Regions from separate parts of the Streptomyces sp. NPDC048643 genome, predicted to be linked through region 2. Evidence: riboswitches for the same ligand, from Rfam matches in the RefSeq annotation. Region 2 holds a riboswitch; the other holds the start of a gene.
What was found. A riboswitch is a leader RNA that binds a small molecule or an ion and turns the genes downstream of it on or off. The one in region 2 is predicted to bind S-adenosylmethionine.

Region 1: linked by a shared signal. The riboswitch ahead of AB0C62_RS40330 (aminotransferase class V-fold PLP-dependent enzyme) and the one ahead of AB0C62_RS06765 (putative leader peptide) in region 2 are both predicted to bind S-adenosylmethionine.

Annotation. Positions count from the first base shown of each region.
Region 1 is NZ_JBEZHO010000080.1:8,873-16,101, reverse strand. Features, by position in the region: gene AB0C62_RS40350 (c-type cytochrome) at 8-817, shown strand; gene AB0C62_RS40345 (Rieske 2Fe-2S domain-containing protein) at 814-1,890, shown strand; gene AB0C62_RS40340 (cytochrome bc complex cytochrome b subunit) at 1,887-3,524, shown strand; gene trpD (anthranilate phosphoribosyltransferase) at 3,668-4,732, shown strand; SAM riboswitch class IV at 4,818-4,934, shown strand; gene AB0C62_RS40330 (aminotransferase class V-fold PLP-dependent enzyme) at 5,122-6,480, shown strand; gene AB0C62_RS40325 (Lrp/AsnC ligand binding domain-containing protein) at 6,521-6,802, opposite strand; gene AB0C62_RS40320 (rhomboid family intramembrane serine protease) at 6,845-7,229, opposite strand, start outside.
Region 2 is NZ_JBEZHO010000005.1:16,540-23,768, reverse strand. Features, by position in the region: gene AB0C62_RS06800 (LLM class flavin-dependent oxidoreductase) at 1-793, opposite strand, end outside; gene AB0C62_RS06795 (putative leader peptide) at 866-982, opposite strand; gene AB0C62_RS06790 (GNAT family N-acetyltransferase) at 1,093-1,866, opposite strand; gene AB0C62_RS06785 (ABC transporter substrate-binding protein) at 1,957-2,982, opposite strand; gene AB0C62_RS06780 (amino acid ABC transporter ATP-binding protein) at 3,133-3,897, opposite strand; gene AB0C62_RS06775 (amino acid ABC transporter permease) at 3,996-5,000, opposite strand; gene AB0C62_RS06770 (hypothetical protein) at 5,168-5,302, opposite strand; SAM riboswitch class IV at 5,459-5,603, shown strand; gene AB0C62_RS06765 (putative leader peptide) at 5,640-5,705, shown strand; gene AB0C62_RS06760 (cell envelope biogenesis protein OmpA) at 5,826-6,662, shown strand; gene AB0C62_RS06755 (MFS transporter) at 6,764-7,229, opposite strand, start outside.

The DNA of each region.
Region 1 (7,229 bases), on a different contig from region 2:
GTAATCCGTGAAAAAGCTCTCCGCACGACGACGCCATCCGCTGGCGGCGGTCGTCGTCCTACTCCTCGCGCTGGCGGCCACCGGGGGGCTCTACGCCGCGTTCGCACCCGCGGGCAAGGCGCAGGCCGATGAAACCGCCCAGTCCCTCGCCATCACCGAGGGCAAGAAGCTGTACGCCGTGGGCTGCGCAAGCTGCCACGGAACCGGCGGTCAGGGCACCTCCGACGGGCCGAGCCTGGTGGGAGTGGGCGCCGCGGCGGTCGACTTCCAGGTCGGCACCGGACGTATGCCGGCCCAGCAGCCCGGCGCGCAGATCCCGAAGAAGAAGGTCATCTACTCGCAGGCCGAGATCGACCAGCTCGCGGCGTTCATCGCCTCGCTCGGCGCCGGTCCTTCGGTCCCGACGAAGAGCCAGGTCAGTCCCGAGGGCGCGGACATCGCCAAGGGTGGCGAACTGTTCCGCACCAACTGCGCCCAGTGCCACAACTTCACCGGCAAGGGCGGCGCGCTGACCCACGGCAAGTTCGCGCCGACTCTTGAGGGTGTCGACCCGAAGCACATCTACGAGGCCATGCAGACGGGCCCGCAGAACATGCCGTCCTTCCCCGACACCACGCTGACGGAGAAGAACAAGAAGGACATCATCGCGTACCTCGACGCGGTCAACGGTGACAACACCGAGAGCCCCGGCGGTCTCGAACTGGGCGGCCTCGGGCCGGTCAGCGAGGGCCTGTTCGGCTGGATCTTCGGACTTGGCACCCTGGTCGCCGTCGCCGTCTGGGTCGCCGCTCGGACCGCAAAGGCCAAGAAGTCATGAGTAGCCAAGACATTCCAGAAGAGAACGTGCCCGCTGAGCGGGCCACCGACGACCACGCCGGTCACGGTCATGCCTCGGTAGCCGTCGCGGACGAGCAGAACCCGTTCGCGGACCCGGGGCTGCCGCCCCACGAGCACCGCATCCAGGACATCGACGAGCGGGCCGCCAGGCGGTCCGAGCGACTGGTCGCCCTGCTGTTCGTGCTGTCGATGCTGGCGACGGTCGCCTTCATCGTCGCGTACGTGGCGATCCCCAACGACAAGTCGATCTACGTCTTCCCGATCGGTCACATCAGCGCGCTGAACTTCACGCTGGGTCTGACGCTCGGGGTGGCGCTGTTCGCGATCGGCGCGGGCGCGGTCCACTGGGCCCGCACCCTGATGTCCGACGTGGAGATCGCCGACGAGCGTCACGCGATCGAGGCGGAGCCCGAGGTCAAGGCCAAGGTCCTGGCCGACTTCAAGCAGGGTGCCAAGGAGTCCGCGCTCGGCCGTCGCAAGCTGATCCGCAACACGATGTTCGGCGCGCTGGCCCTGTTCCCGCTCTCCGGCGTCATGCTGCTGCGCGACCTCGGTCCGCTGCCCGGCACCAAGCTCCGCCACACCCTGTGGTCCAAGGGCAAGCTCCTCGTCAACATGAACACCAACGAGCCGCTCCGTCCCTCGGACGTGGCCGTCGGTTCTCTGACCTTCGTCAAGCCCGAGGGCCTGGAGGAGCACGACGAGGACTTCCAGAAGGAGATCGCCAAGGCGGCCCTGATGATCATCCGGCTCCAGCCGGACAACATCAAGGACAAGCAGGAACTCGAGTGGTCCTACCAGGGCATCGTGGCGTACTCGAAGATCTGCACCCACGTCGGCTGCCCGATCTCGCTGTACGAGCAGCAGACGCACCACGCGCTGTGCCCGTGCCACCAGTCCACCTTCGACCTCTCCGACGGTGCCCGAGTCATCTTCGGCCCGGCCGGTCACCCGCTGCCGCAGCTGCGCATCGGCGTGAACGATGAGGGTTACCTCGAAGCGCTCGGCGACTTCGAAGTGCCCGTCGGTCCTGCATTCTGGGAGCGCGGATGAGCACTACCACCACCTCCGACTCGCGCTCGCGCGAGAAGGCGCCCGCCGGTGAGCGGGTAGCCGACTGGGCCGACGGCCGCCTGGGGATCTACTCCCTGGCCAAGGCCAACATGCGCAAGATCTTTCCCGACCACTGGTCGTTCATGCTGGGTGAGATCTGCCTCTACAGCTTCATCATCATCATCCTCACGGGTGTGTACCTGACGCTGTTCTTCCACCCCTCGATGAACGAGGTGGAGTACCACGGCAGCTACGTCCCGCTGCAGGGACAGCTGATGTCCGAGGCGTTCAACTCGACCATGCACATCTCCTTCGATGTGCGCGGTGGTCTGCTGATCCGTCAGATCCACCACTGGGCCGCGCTGATCTTCCTCGCCGGCATGTTCGTGCACATGATGCGCGTGTTCTTCACGGGTGCGTTCCGCAAGCCCCGTGAGGTCAACTGGGTCTTCGGATTCCTGCTGTTCGTCCTCGGCATGTTCACCGGCTTCACCGGTTACTCGCTCCCGGACGACCTGCTCTCCGGCACCGGTGTCCGCTTCATGGAGGGCGCGGTCCTGTCCGTGCCGATCGTCGGCACGTACCTGTCGTTCTTCCTCTTCGGCGGCGAGTTCCCGGGCGGCGACTTCGTGGCCCGCTTCTACTCGGTGCACGTGCTGCTGCTGCCGGGCATCATGCTCGGCCTGGTCGTCGGCCACCTGATCCTGGTCTTCTACCACAAGCACACCCAGTTCGCGGGCCCCGGCAAGACGAACAAGAACGTCGTCGGCATGCCGCTGCTGCCGGTCTACATGGCCAAGGCCGGAGGCTTCTTCTTCCTGGTCTTCGGTGTCATCGCGGCCATCGCGGCGGTCGCCTCGATCAACCCGATCTGGTCGCTCGGCCCCTACCGTCCGGACCAGGTGTCCACGGGCGCCCAGCCGGACTGGTACATGGGCTTCTCCGAGGGCCTGATCCGTGTCATGCCGGGCTGGGAGATCAACCTCTGGGGTCACACGCTCGTCCTGGGCGTGTTCATCCCGCTGGTCATCTTCCCGCTGGTCCTGGTCGCGATCGCGGTCTACCCGTTCATCGAGTCCTGGGTCACCGGGGACAAGCGCGAGCACCACATCCTGGACCGCCCGCGCAACGTCCCGACCCGGACCGCGTTCGGCGTCGCCTGGATCAGCTGGTACTTCGTGCTCCTCGTCGGCGGCGGCAACGACATCTGGGCCACGCACTTCCACCTGGCGATCAACTCGATCACCTGGTTCGTGCGTATCGCCTTCTTCGTCGTGCCGGTGCTCACGTTCCTCGCCACCAAGCGGATCTGCCTCGGCCTCCAGCGCCGGGACCGGGACAAGGTGCTGCACGGCCGCGAGTCGGGCATCATCAAGCGCCTGCCGCACGGTGAGTTCATCGAGGTGCACGAGCCGCTCAGCCAGGACGCGCTGCACACGCTCACCGCGCACGATCAGTACAAGCCGGCCGAGATCGGCCCGGCGGTCGACGAGAACGGTGTCGAGCGCAAGGTCAACAGCGCGCAGAAGCTGCGCGCCAAGATGAGCAAGGGCTTCTACGGGGAGGACAACCAGATCCCCAAGCCCACCGTCGAGGAGTACAAGGAGATCACGAGCGGCCACGGCCACCACTGATCCCCGCGACACCCCCGGTTCGCCACGGCAGGAGCCCCGTCCACGGACGGGGCTCTTCGCCGTCTCCGGGGCTGGATAGGGTGGACTCACCCCCGTGCTGCGGGGCGAACCCACTCGCATGACCCATGAACCCAGGAGCGACCATGAGCGCTGTGAACCCCGCTGGAGGCGACACCGCGGCGGCCCGTTCCTGGCCCGAGGTACTGAACGGCCTCCTCGAAGGCCGCGACCAGAGCGCGGACGACACGGCCTGGGCGATGGACCGCATCATGCGCGGCGAGGCGACCGACGCGCAGATCGCCGGCTTCGTGGTGGCACTGCGGGCCAAGGGTGAGACCGTCCAGGAGATCTCCGGCCTCGTCCGGGCGATGTACGAACACGCCAACGTGATCGAGGTGCCGGGGCGGACCGTCGACATCGTCGGCACGGGCGGCGACGGGGCGAAGACGGTCAACATCTCCACGATGTCCTCGATCGTGGTGGCCGGCACCGGCGCCAAGGTCGTCAAGCACGGCAACCGTGCCGCGTCCTCCGCGTCCGGCTCCTCGGACGTCCTGGAGAAGCTCGGCGTCAATCTCCAGCTGACGGTCAAACGGGTCGCGGAGGTGGCCGAGGAGGCCGGGATCACCTTCTGCTTCGCGGTCAAGTTCCACCCGGCGCTGCGCCATGTGGCGGCGGCGCGCGGACAGCTCGGCATCCGGACGACCTTCAACGTGCTGGGGCCGCTGACGAACCCGGCCCGGGTCAGGGCCCAGGCGGTCGGGGTCGCCGACCCCCGGATGGCGCCCATCGTGGCGGGCGTCTTCGCCGAGCGCGGCAACTCCTCGCTCGTCTTCCGCGGCGACGACGGCCTCGACGAGCTGACCACCACCGCCGGCTCCCGGGTCTGGGTGGTCCGCGACGGCAAGGTCACCGAGGAACACTTCCACCCCCGTGACGTCGGCCTCGACGTCGTTCCGGTGGAGGCGCTGCGCGGCGCCGACGCGGCGTACAACGCGGAGGTCGCCCGGCGTCTGCTGGACGGCGAGACCGGTCCGGTGCGCGACGCCGTGCTGCTGAACTCGGCGGCCGCCCTGGTGGCGCTGTCGCCGGCCGACGCACCGCTCGCCGACCAGCTCCGGGCCGGTATGGCGAAGGCCGCCGAGGCGATCGACTCCGGGGCGGCCAAGCGCACCCTCGACCGGTGGGTGGCGGCCAGCAACGCCTGAGGCGCCGGTGATGTGACGCAGGGCGCGGTCCAGAATCCGGACCGCGCCTTGCGCGTCGAAGATCTTCTGGCAAGATGCTGTATCAGGTCATGAGCGACAGCCATCAGGCCCCGGCCGGCTGTCCGGCAACCCTCCGTCCGTGGCGGGGTGCCCCGGGTGAAGACCAGGCCGTAGGCAGCGAGGTCTGCGGCAAGCGCGGACCCCTCCCACTCTTTCGAGTGGACGTAACCAGGGGTCCTGGTCGTTCGAGGGAGCCTTCTGTGAGCAAGCGAATGCGATAGGGCGCCGAGCCCCGCCTCCGCACACCCCTTTTTCCCCTTCCTGCGCCGAGCGCTGCCCCCGGGCGGCCGGCTCGCGCGGCGATCCCGCCTGCCTCACAGGAGCCCGCCATGTCTGTCACCACCGCCGCCGACACCTCCGTCTGTGCCCCGCTGCCGGTCCTGGGCCGGGACGTCACCGTTCCGCTCGTCACCGGCGGCGAGGTCACCTACGCCGCGCTCGACTACGCCGCCAGCGCGCCCGCCCTCCAGCGGGTGTGGGACGACGTCGCGGCGTACGCCCCGTACTACGGCAGCGTCCACCGGGGTGCCGGGTACCTCTCGCAGCTGTCCACCGACCTGTTCGAGAACGCCCGCAGGACCGTCGCGGAGTTCCTCGACTGCCGGACCGACGACCAGGTCGTCTTCACCCGCTCCACCACCGACTCGCTCAACCTGCTCGCCGCCGCGCTGCCGGCCGACTGCCAGGTCTTCGTCTTCGAGACCGAGCACCACGCCTCGCTGCTGCCCTGGCGCGACGCCCGGGTGACGTACCTGAACGCCCCGCGCACCCACGGCGAGGCCGTCGCGACCCTGGAGCACGCCCTCGCGGCCCGCGACCCCCACGGGCCGGCCCTCGTCTGCGTCACCGGCGCCTCGAACGTCACGGGGGAGCTGTGGCCGGTGCGGGAGCTCGCCGCCGCCGCGCACGCCCACGGCGCCCGGATCGTCCTCGACGCCGCCCAGCTCGCCCCGCACCACCCGGTGTCGGTCCAGGACCTCGACGTCGACTGGGTCGCCTTCTCCGGGCACAAGCTGTACGCGCCGTTCGGTTCCGGTGTCCTCGCGGGACGCTCCGACTGGCTGCGCGAGGCCGACCCGTACCTGGCGGGCGGCGGCGCCAGCCGCAAGGTCACCCGGCGCGCGGACGGCGGCGTGGACGTCGAGTGGCACGACAGCGCGGCCCGGCACGAGGCCGGCTCGCCGAACGTGATCGGCGTCTACTCCATCGCCTCTGCCTGCAAGGCGCTCACCGAGGAGGGCTTCGACAACCTCCTCGCCCGGGAGCGGCACCTGATCCGCACCGTCCGCGCCGGCCTCGCCGAGGTCCCGGAGGTCCGGATCCTCTCCCTCTTCGGTGACGACGCCCCGCGGGTCGGCGTCCTCTCCTTCGTCGTCGAGGGCTGGAACAGCTCGCACTTCGCGGCCGCGCTGTCCGCCGAGTACGGCATCGGCGTCCGCGACGGCCTCTTCTGCGCCCACCCGCTGGTCCGCACGCTGCTCGGCAGCGACCCCGAGACCCAGGGGGAGTGCGGCGCCCCGGAGGCGGCGCCCGGCGAGAAGTCCCTCAACGCCATCCGCGTCAGCTTCGGCGCCGGTACGCCCGACGAGCACGTCGAGCGGTTCGTCCGCGCGGTGCGCGAGCTGGTGCGGGACGGCGCGCGGTGGCAGTACCGCACCCAGGACGGCCGCTGCGTGCCGGCGGTCTAGGAACGCACGAAGAACCGCCGCGGGGCGGCGTACGCCTCGGTCAGGAGTCGAGACCGATCGCGAACGCCGCCTCCAGGTCGTGCTGGGAGTACGTACGGAACGCCACGTGCGTGTCCGTCGCCTCGACGCCCGGGATCTTGCTGATGCTGCCGGGGATGACGTCCGCGAGGTCGTCGTGGGACCTGACCCGGACCATGGCGATGAGGTCGTAGGTGCCGGTGACGGAGAAGACCTCGCTGACGCTCTCCAGCGACGCGATCGACTCGGCGATCTCGGGGATCCGGTCCACGCTGGTCTTGATGAGGACGATCGCGGTGATCACGGCTGGTTCTCTCCCTAGGGGGCCACTGCTGGGGATCTCACCCTACTCGCGCTCCACCTGGCCCCGTCCGTCCGGCGGGGCGCCGACCGTGGCTCCCACGACGGGCACGGCGGTGCCGCGGCGCCCGAACCGCACCCACGCGTAGACGAAGCCCAGGGAGAAGCCCACCAGGTGCGCCAGATAGGCGACGCCTGGGCCCGACTCGCTCTGGCCCGCCGCCAGCCACTGCAGGGTGAACCAGAACGGCAGCACCACCCAGGCCGGGAACCGCAACGGCAGGAAGAACAGGAACGGGAGGAGACTGGTCACCCTGGCCTTGGGGAACAGGTACAGGAACGCGCCGAGCACCGCGGAGATCGCCCCGGACGCCCCGACCAGGGACTGTTCCGAGGACGCGTTGGCGGCCGCGTAGCCGAGCAGGGCCAGG
Region 2 (7,229 bases):
GGCCGGCGTCGTGCGGGGTGACGTAGCCGACGTCCGCGGACCTCGCGACCAGCCGGTACGGGATCGTCGCGTGGGCCAGGGCGGTGACGACCGGCTGGCCCTGGGGCGGGCGGGGTGTGATCGAGGGGCCCTTGACACTGAAGTGCCGGCCCTCGAAGTCGATGTAGTGCAGCTTGTCGCGGTCGACGAAGCGGCCGGTCGCGACGTCCCGGATCTCGGCGTCGTCCTCCCAGCTGTCCCAGAGCCTGCGGACGGCCTCCACATGGTCGGCGGCCTCGTCGAAGAGGTCGGTCACCACCTCCTGCACGGCGGGGGTGTCGTACTCCTCGAAGCGGAACGCGGGAATCGTGCGGCGTCCGAAGTGCGCGGCCTCGTTCTGGCGGGCGCTGACCTGGACGCGGAGACCGGCGCGGCCGGTGCTCACGTAGTCGAGGGTGGCGATCGCCTTGGAGATGTGGAACGGCTCCGTGTGTGTGGCGATCACGGTCGGCACCACACCTATGTGGTGGGTCAGGGGCGCGATCCGCGATGCGATGAGGACGGCGTCGAGGCGGCCACGGACCTGGTCGGTGCGGCCGTCCGGTTCGGTGGGCGAGGAGGACTGGAGGCCGAGGCCGTCCTCGATGGTCACGAAGTCGAGGAGGCCGCGCTCGGCCTCGGTGACCAAGTCGGCCCAGTAGGCGGCGGTGAGCAGTTCGCGGGGGCGGGCGACCGGTTCGCGCCATGCGGCCGGATGCCAGCCCGCGCCGTCCAGCGCGACGGCGAGGTGCAGGGGTGTGGGTGATGAGGACACGTGTGTGCCTTCCTGATCGACCGTACGAGGGAGCCCGTCCCGGCGAGCGGGACGCGGCTGCGTGGGAACGGGTCAGGGGCGACAGAGCGCGCCGGCGACCCGCAGCAGATCGATGTGCGGCCGGCCGTACAGGTGCAGGCGGCGGGGTGTGAGCGGACTCGGCGCGCGGTCGTGGGAGAGGCGACGCACGGGCCTCACCTCCGCCTTCTCGCCCCGGTGCTCCGGGGTCCCTGGTCCGCCCGGCCCTCGCGGGTCCCCGGCGGGACGCCACGTGGTCCTGGACAAGCACAACCGCACGGCTATGCCTTTTCTTCCGGCTGCCCGGATTCTTCCTGCCCGTTCCGGGTCTCCTGCGGGGTGCCGGGCGTGCGGACGAGTACGAACCTCGTGCGGCGGCGCAGGGTGAACCCGATCGACTCGTAGAGCCGGATCGCGTTCGTGTTGTCGGCGGCGGCGTGCAGGAAGGGGATGTCTCCGCGATCCCTGATGCCGGCCGCGACCGCGCGGACCAGGCGGGTCGCCAGGCCCTGTCCGCGGTGCTCGGGATGGGTGCACACCGCGCTGATCTCGGTCCAGCCCGGTGGGCGCAGGCGTTCGCCGGCCAGGGCGATCAGGCGTCCGTCCTTCCGGATGCCCAGGTAGGTGCCGAGTTCGACGGTGCGGGGCAGGAAGGGGCCGGGCCGGGTGAGGGCGATCAGGTCGAGGATCTCGGGCACGTCGGCGGGTCCCAGCCGGACCGCTTCGGGAGCGGGCGCGGTGTCCAGTTCGGTGGCGACCAACTGCACTCCGTAGCCGCTCTGTTCGGTCGTCCAGTCGTCGGGCACGGTCTGGACCGCGGTGACCGGGGTGACCGCGCCGGGTCCGAGAAGTTCGGCGAGATCGTCCCAGGAGCGGGGGTCGGCGGGGTCGGCGAGGGCGGCGAACGGGGACACGTCGGTGGGATAGCGGGCGGCGCGGCCCACGCGTTCGGCGAGGTGGGCGTGCGGACCGGTCAGCGCGGCCCAGGCCGCGTTGTCGAGGATGTGCGGGGCGGTCGGGCTCGGGGAGGGGGCGGGGTGGACGCTGGTGGACATGGCGGTGCGGGTCTCCGTATCGGGAAAGCGGCCGGACGCGCCCCGGGACCCCGCCGCGTGACGGCGGAGTCCCCTGAGGTGGGCGGTGGTTCAGGAGTTGCTGAGCGGCAGGCCGGGCGGGTTGACCTGGGAGGTGTCGACGGCCTCGTTGGAGAGGTTCCAGGCGGCCAGCCACTTGGCGTACTGACCGTTCTTGACGAGGTGGTTGATGGCGTCCGCGAGCGGCTTGGCGAGCCCGCTGTCCTTCTTCGCGGTGGCCGCGATCAGCCCCTGGAGGGTCTCCCCCGCTCCGGAGAACGTGCCCGCGTTGCGCGTCGGGTTGGGCGTCTTGGCGGTCTGGGTGACGTGGTAGGCGATGCCGGGGTTGGGGCCGAAGGACACGTCGATCTTTCCGCTGGACAGGGCCAGGGCGGTGGCGTTGTTGTCCTGGTAGTACTTGACGTTGAGCTTCTTGCCCTCCTTGGCGAGCTTCGCCTTCCACTCGAGGAGGATCTTCTCCTGGTTGGTGCCGGCGCTCACCGCGACGGTCTTGCCCGCCAGGTTCCGGTAGTCGCCGTCGAAGTTCCAGGTGCTCTTCTTCTGCACCTCGAAGCCGAGGTTGTCCTGCCGGTAGGAGGCGAACTCGTACTTCTTCTTGCGCTCCTCGGTGTCGGTGACGTTGGAGAAGGCGACGTCGACCTTGCCGCTGTCGATGCCGACGAAGAGGTTCTCCCAGGTCGAGTTCTTCACCTCCGGCTTGAGTCCGAGGACCGCGGCGACCAGCCGGCCGAGGTCGGGTTCGGCGCCGGTGAGCGTCTTCTGGTCCCCACCCACGTAGGCGAGCGGCGCGAAGCCGGCGGGCAGCGCGCCGACGCCGATCCTCAACGTGCCGCTCTTCGCGACGGACTTGGGCAGCTCCGCGCTGATCGACTTGACCTCGGACACCTTCAGCTTCGTCTCCTTGGCGGCGCCGTTGGAGAGCGCGCCGACGGTGACGGATCCGGCCGAGGCGTCCTGCGTCCGGGTTGCCGCGTCACTGTCACCCCCGCACGCGGCGAGCCCGGCGGCGAGGGAGGCGACGGCCGCTGTGGCGGTGACGCCGCGAAGAATTCTGCTGTTCAAGGGGAGGGTGCGCATGACTGTCCTTGTCGGGTGTGTGCGGTGAGGGTGTGGGGGGCGCGGTCCCGGCGGGCCGCGACATCGGGTGGGCGTGGTCGTGCGTGCCGGCGGGCCGTGCGGAGGCCCGCCCCGGCAGGTGGCCGGCTGTTGCTCGGCGTCGGGGGTCGGTCAGAGGACCTTGCTCAGGAAGTCCTTGGTGCGCTCCTGCCGCGGGTTGTCCAACACCTGCGCGGGCGGGCCCTGTTCGACGATGCGGCCGCCGTCCATGAAGACGACCCGGTCGGCGATCTCGCGGGCGAAGCCGATCTCGTGGGTGACGATGACGAGGGTGGTGCCGCTTCTGGCCAGATCCTTGATGACGGCGAGTACCTCGCCGACGAGTTCGGGGTCGAGCGCGGACGTCGGTTCGTCGAAGAGGATGACCCCGGGCCGCAGGGCGAGGGCGCGGGCGATGGCCACCCGCTGCTGCTGTCCGCCCGACAACTGCCTCGGGTAGGCACCGGACTTGTCCGCCAGGCCCACGCGGGTGAGCAGATCGCGGGCCAGTTGCTGGGCCTCGGGCTTGGACAGTTTGCCGGTCGCCACGGGTGCCGCGGCCACGTTGTCCAGCACGGTCAGGTGCGGGAAGAGGTTGAAGTTCTGGAAGACGAACCCGATGCGGCTGCGCTGGCCGAGGATGACGCGCTCGCTCAGTTCCTTGAGGCGCTCGCCGTGCCTGCGGACCCCGATGAGCTCGCCGTTCAGGCTGACATGGCCGACTTCCGGCTTCTCCAGATGGTTGATGACCCGCAGGAGGGTCGATTTACCCGACCCCGAGGGTCCGAGGATGACCGTGACCTCACCGGGTCGCACGGTCAACTCGACTCCGTCCAGCACCTGGTGGGCGCCGTACCACTTGTGCACGTCGTGCACCTCGACCGCGGCGGGCTGGATCTCCAGCGCTCCGATCACCTCGGTCGCCGAGGCCGCGTCCGGCACGGCGTCCTCGGGAGCCGTCCTCGTCTTCACCGTCGTCCGACGCGCTTCGCCGCTCATGTCGCCGTCTCCCTGCGGAGTCGGGCCTGCGCGTCGCGCAGACCGTTCCGTACCTTCTGCAGCGGGGTCGGCGGCAGGGTGCGCAGCGCGCCCCGCGAGTAGTGCCGCTCGACGTAGAACTGGATGACGGACACGACGCTGGTCAGGATCAGGTACCAGGCGGTGGCGACCAGGAGCAGCGGCACGATGTCGCCGGGATAGGTGCTGCCCATGCTCTGCACGGAGCCGAAGAGGTCCAGCAGGGAGACGTAGAAGACCAGGGAGGTGCCCTTGATCAGGCCGATCAGCTGGTTCACGTAGTTGGGGGTGATGGAGCGCAGCGCCTGCGGGAAGACGATCCTCGCGAACTGGTACCGCTTCGGCAGGCCCAGCGCGGAGGCCGCCTCGTGCTGGCCCTGGTCGACCGAGAGGAGGCCGCCGCGCACCACTTCGGAGGCGTAGGCCGCTTCGTTGAGGCTGAGGCCGATGACGGCGACGGCCATGTCGGTGGCGAGACGGGACTCGTCAAAGGAGAAGAAGGCCGGCCCGAACGGCACTCCGACACTCAGCGTCCTGTACAGGGCGCTGAAGTTGTAGAGGAAGAGCAGGACGACGATGAGCGGCACCGAGCGGAACAGCCAGGTGTAGACCCAGCTCACGGCGCGGAGCACCGGGCTCGGCGAGAGCCGGGCCAGCGCCAGCAGGATGCCGCCGAGAAGGCCCAACACCGCGCTGTACGCCGCGACTTCGAGCGTGATGAGCAGACCGTCGAGGATCGTCGGGCGCAGGAACCAGTACTGGAACCGGTCCCACTGGTAGAAGGGGTTGGTCACCAGGCCGTGGGCGATCTGGGCGACCAGCACGAGCACGACGGCCGTGATGATCCAGCGGCCGGGACGCCGGAGCGGAAGGACGCGCTGCGCCGTCAGGGGCTTCGGCGCGGCGGGGACGTCGGAACGGGGGATCACCTCGGCGGGCGGCGCTGATCCGGAGGACACAGCTATGCCCGGAGATTCACTCATGGAGAGCTCCAGCGGATTCGGACACCCCGGACCACGGCGAGCGGCAGCGTGATGTGGAGCCGTGAGGGCTCAGCACACGACGAGACACGGGCGCACGGGAACGGGGGCTGGACGGAGAGGGGGACACCGCGACAGCGGTGGTCGTCAGAGACTCGGAGGAAGAGCCGTCAGCCTTGGCGGAGGGTGCGACACATGCCCGTACACAGTGCGCTGTTGACGCGCAGCAGGTCGACGGAGCGGTCCGCGCACAGCACGTCGCGGCCGAGGCGCCGCCAAGCGGCCGTCCCGTCAGCTGCGTACATCGCTGTCACCATCACTTCTCCGGCCCTGGGGCATCTCGTTGTGGGCCGCACGTTAGGCCCGGCCCGAAAAGAATGTCAATGCGCGTGCCCACCAGGTGAGACCGCGTCGTCCGCCTTCTTGACGGCGCCGCGGGGCGCATCGAGACTGGCATGGACGGTCACGATTGTCAGCGCCCACGGCGCGGGTTCGCCCGCTCCTGTGGTCATCGGCCCCGGCTCGCTGACAGGCAACCCTTCCACCGCGACGGGGTGCCCCGGGTGACGACCGGGTCCCGCCGGTGCGGTGGGGCAAGCGTGGTCTCGCGTCCCGCGAGCCCCGGAGGTGGGACCGGTGAGAATGCCGAGGAACGACTTGACGAGGCGCCTGCACATCGATCTGTTGCGCGTCTCCAGCGCCTACTGATCCGCTGCCGGCCCGTTTCGGTCCTGGCCCGCGCGTTCGGCGCGGTCGCTTCGCATTCAGCCGCTCATCGCCCATGCCCACAAGGCGGCGATGGCTTCCTCGTTCCCCCTAGGGAGAGTCATGCCCGAGACAGCTTCGCGCGGTTCCAGCACAGCCGGATCCCGTCCCTGCGGCCAGAGTTCGACCACCCACACCGATGACGGAGAAGGTCTGTTCACCCGCGCCGGTGGCCCGAGTCCGTCCCCTTCGGCCACCCGCTCCAGGACCTCCGTCCCGCCCCTCCCCCGCACCGCCCACAGCCGCATCGGAGTCGGTCTGGCCGGCGGCTTCTACCCGGCGCCGCACCGCTACGAGGTGTATCTCGCGGCGAGTTGTCCGCGCTCGCTGCGTATCTCGATCACACTCGGCCTGCTGGGCCTGACGAACTCGGTCGCCACGACCCTGCTCACCCACCCCGCCGGAACGCCCGACGCCTTCGCCTCGCTGCGCCGCGCCTACGAGGCCACCGAACACCACTACGACGGACCGTTCACGGCACCCGCGCTCTGCGACCGCTGGACCGGACGCATCGTCAGCAACGACACCTCCGACATCCTCCGCGACCTCACCGGCCTGCCGTCCGAGCACGCGGGGGGCGACGCGCCCACCCTGCTCCCGCCGTCCCTGGCGGCCGACATCGAGGCCCTTCGGGACCTTCTCGACCGGGACGTCACCCCGTCCGCGCGCCCCACGGACCGCACGGCGGCCCTGGATCTCCTGGACTGCCAACTCACCGGCGCCGCGTTCGTGTTGGGGGACAGCCTGACAGCGGCGGATGTGGACGCGTGGGTGGCTCTCTCCCAACTCGGCCCGGCCGAAGTCCTGTGCTCCCACCCGCGCCTGCGCGACTACGTCCACCGCCTCGGTGAGCTCCCCGCCTTCCGGACCGGGAACGACGGAGTGCGCGCCGCGGCGTGAGCCCCGGCCCGCGAGGAAAGGGCCGAAGTCCTCGCGGGCCTCTCCCACGACCCACTCGTGTCTGGCCACGCGGGCCCGCGGAAGCGGCAGGCGCCCACGGGTCAGCCGGCCGCCTCCTCGCCCGTCTCGCACTCCACGGCCCTGGGCGCGGGCACCGGTGCCGGGGGCTTGTCGACGGTGGCGCGCAGGCTGCGTACCTGGGGTGACAACAGGGTGGCCGCCGTGGCCAGGACGATCAGGGCGGCGCACCCCGCCAGGGCCTTGTCCGTCCCCACGGCGGTGGCGACGGGCCCGGCGACGAGCAGTCCGAGCGGTGCGAGAGCCAGCGAGCCGAACCAGTCGTAGGAACTGACGCGGGAGAGCACCTGCTCCGGGATCTCCCGCTGGATGGTGGTGGCCCAGAGCACTCCGAAGACGTCCGAGGTGACACCCGTGCCGAACATGGCCCCGGCGATCAGCCAGACCGGGGCCGCCACGCTGAGCAGGGCGATCGGCACGGCGGCCGGGAAAGTGCACAGGACGGCCACCAGAAGGGGTCGGCGCACGCGGACCCGGGCGGCGAGTCCC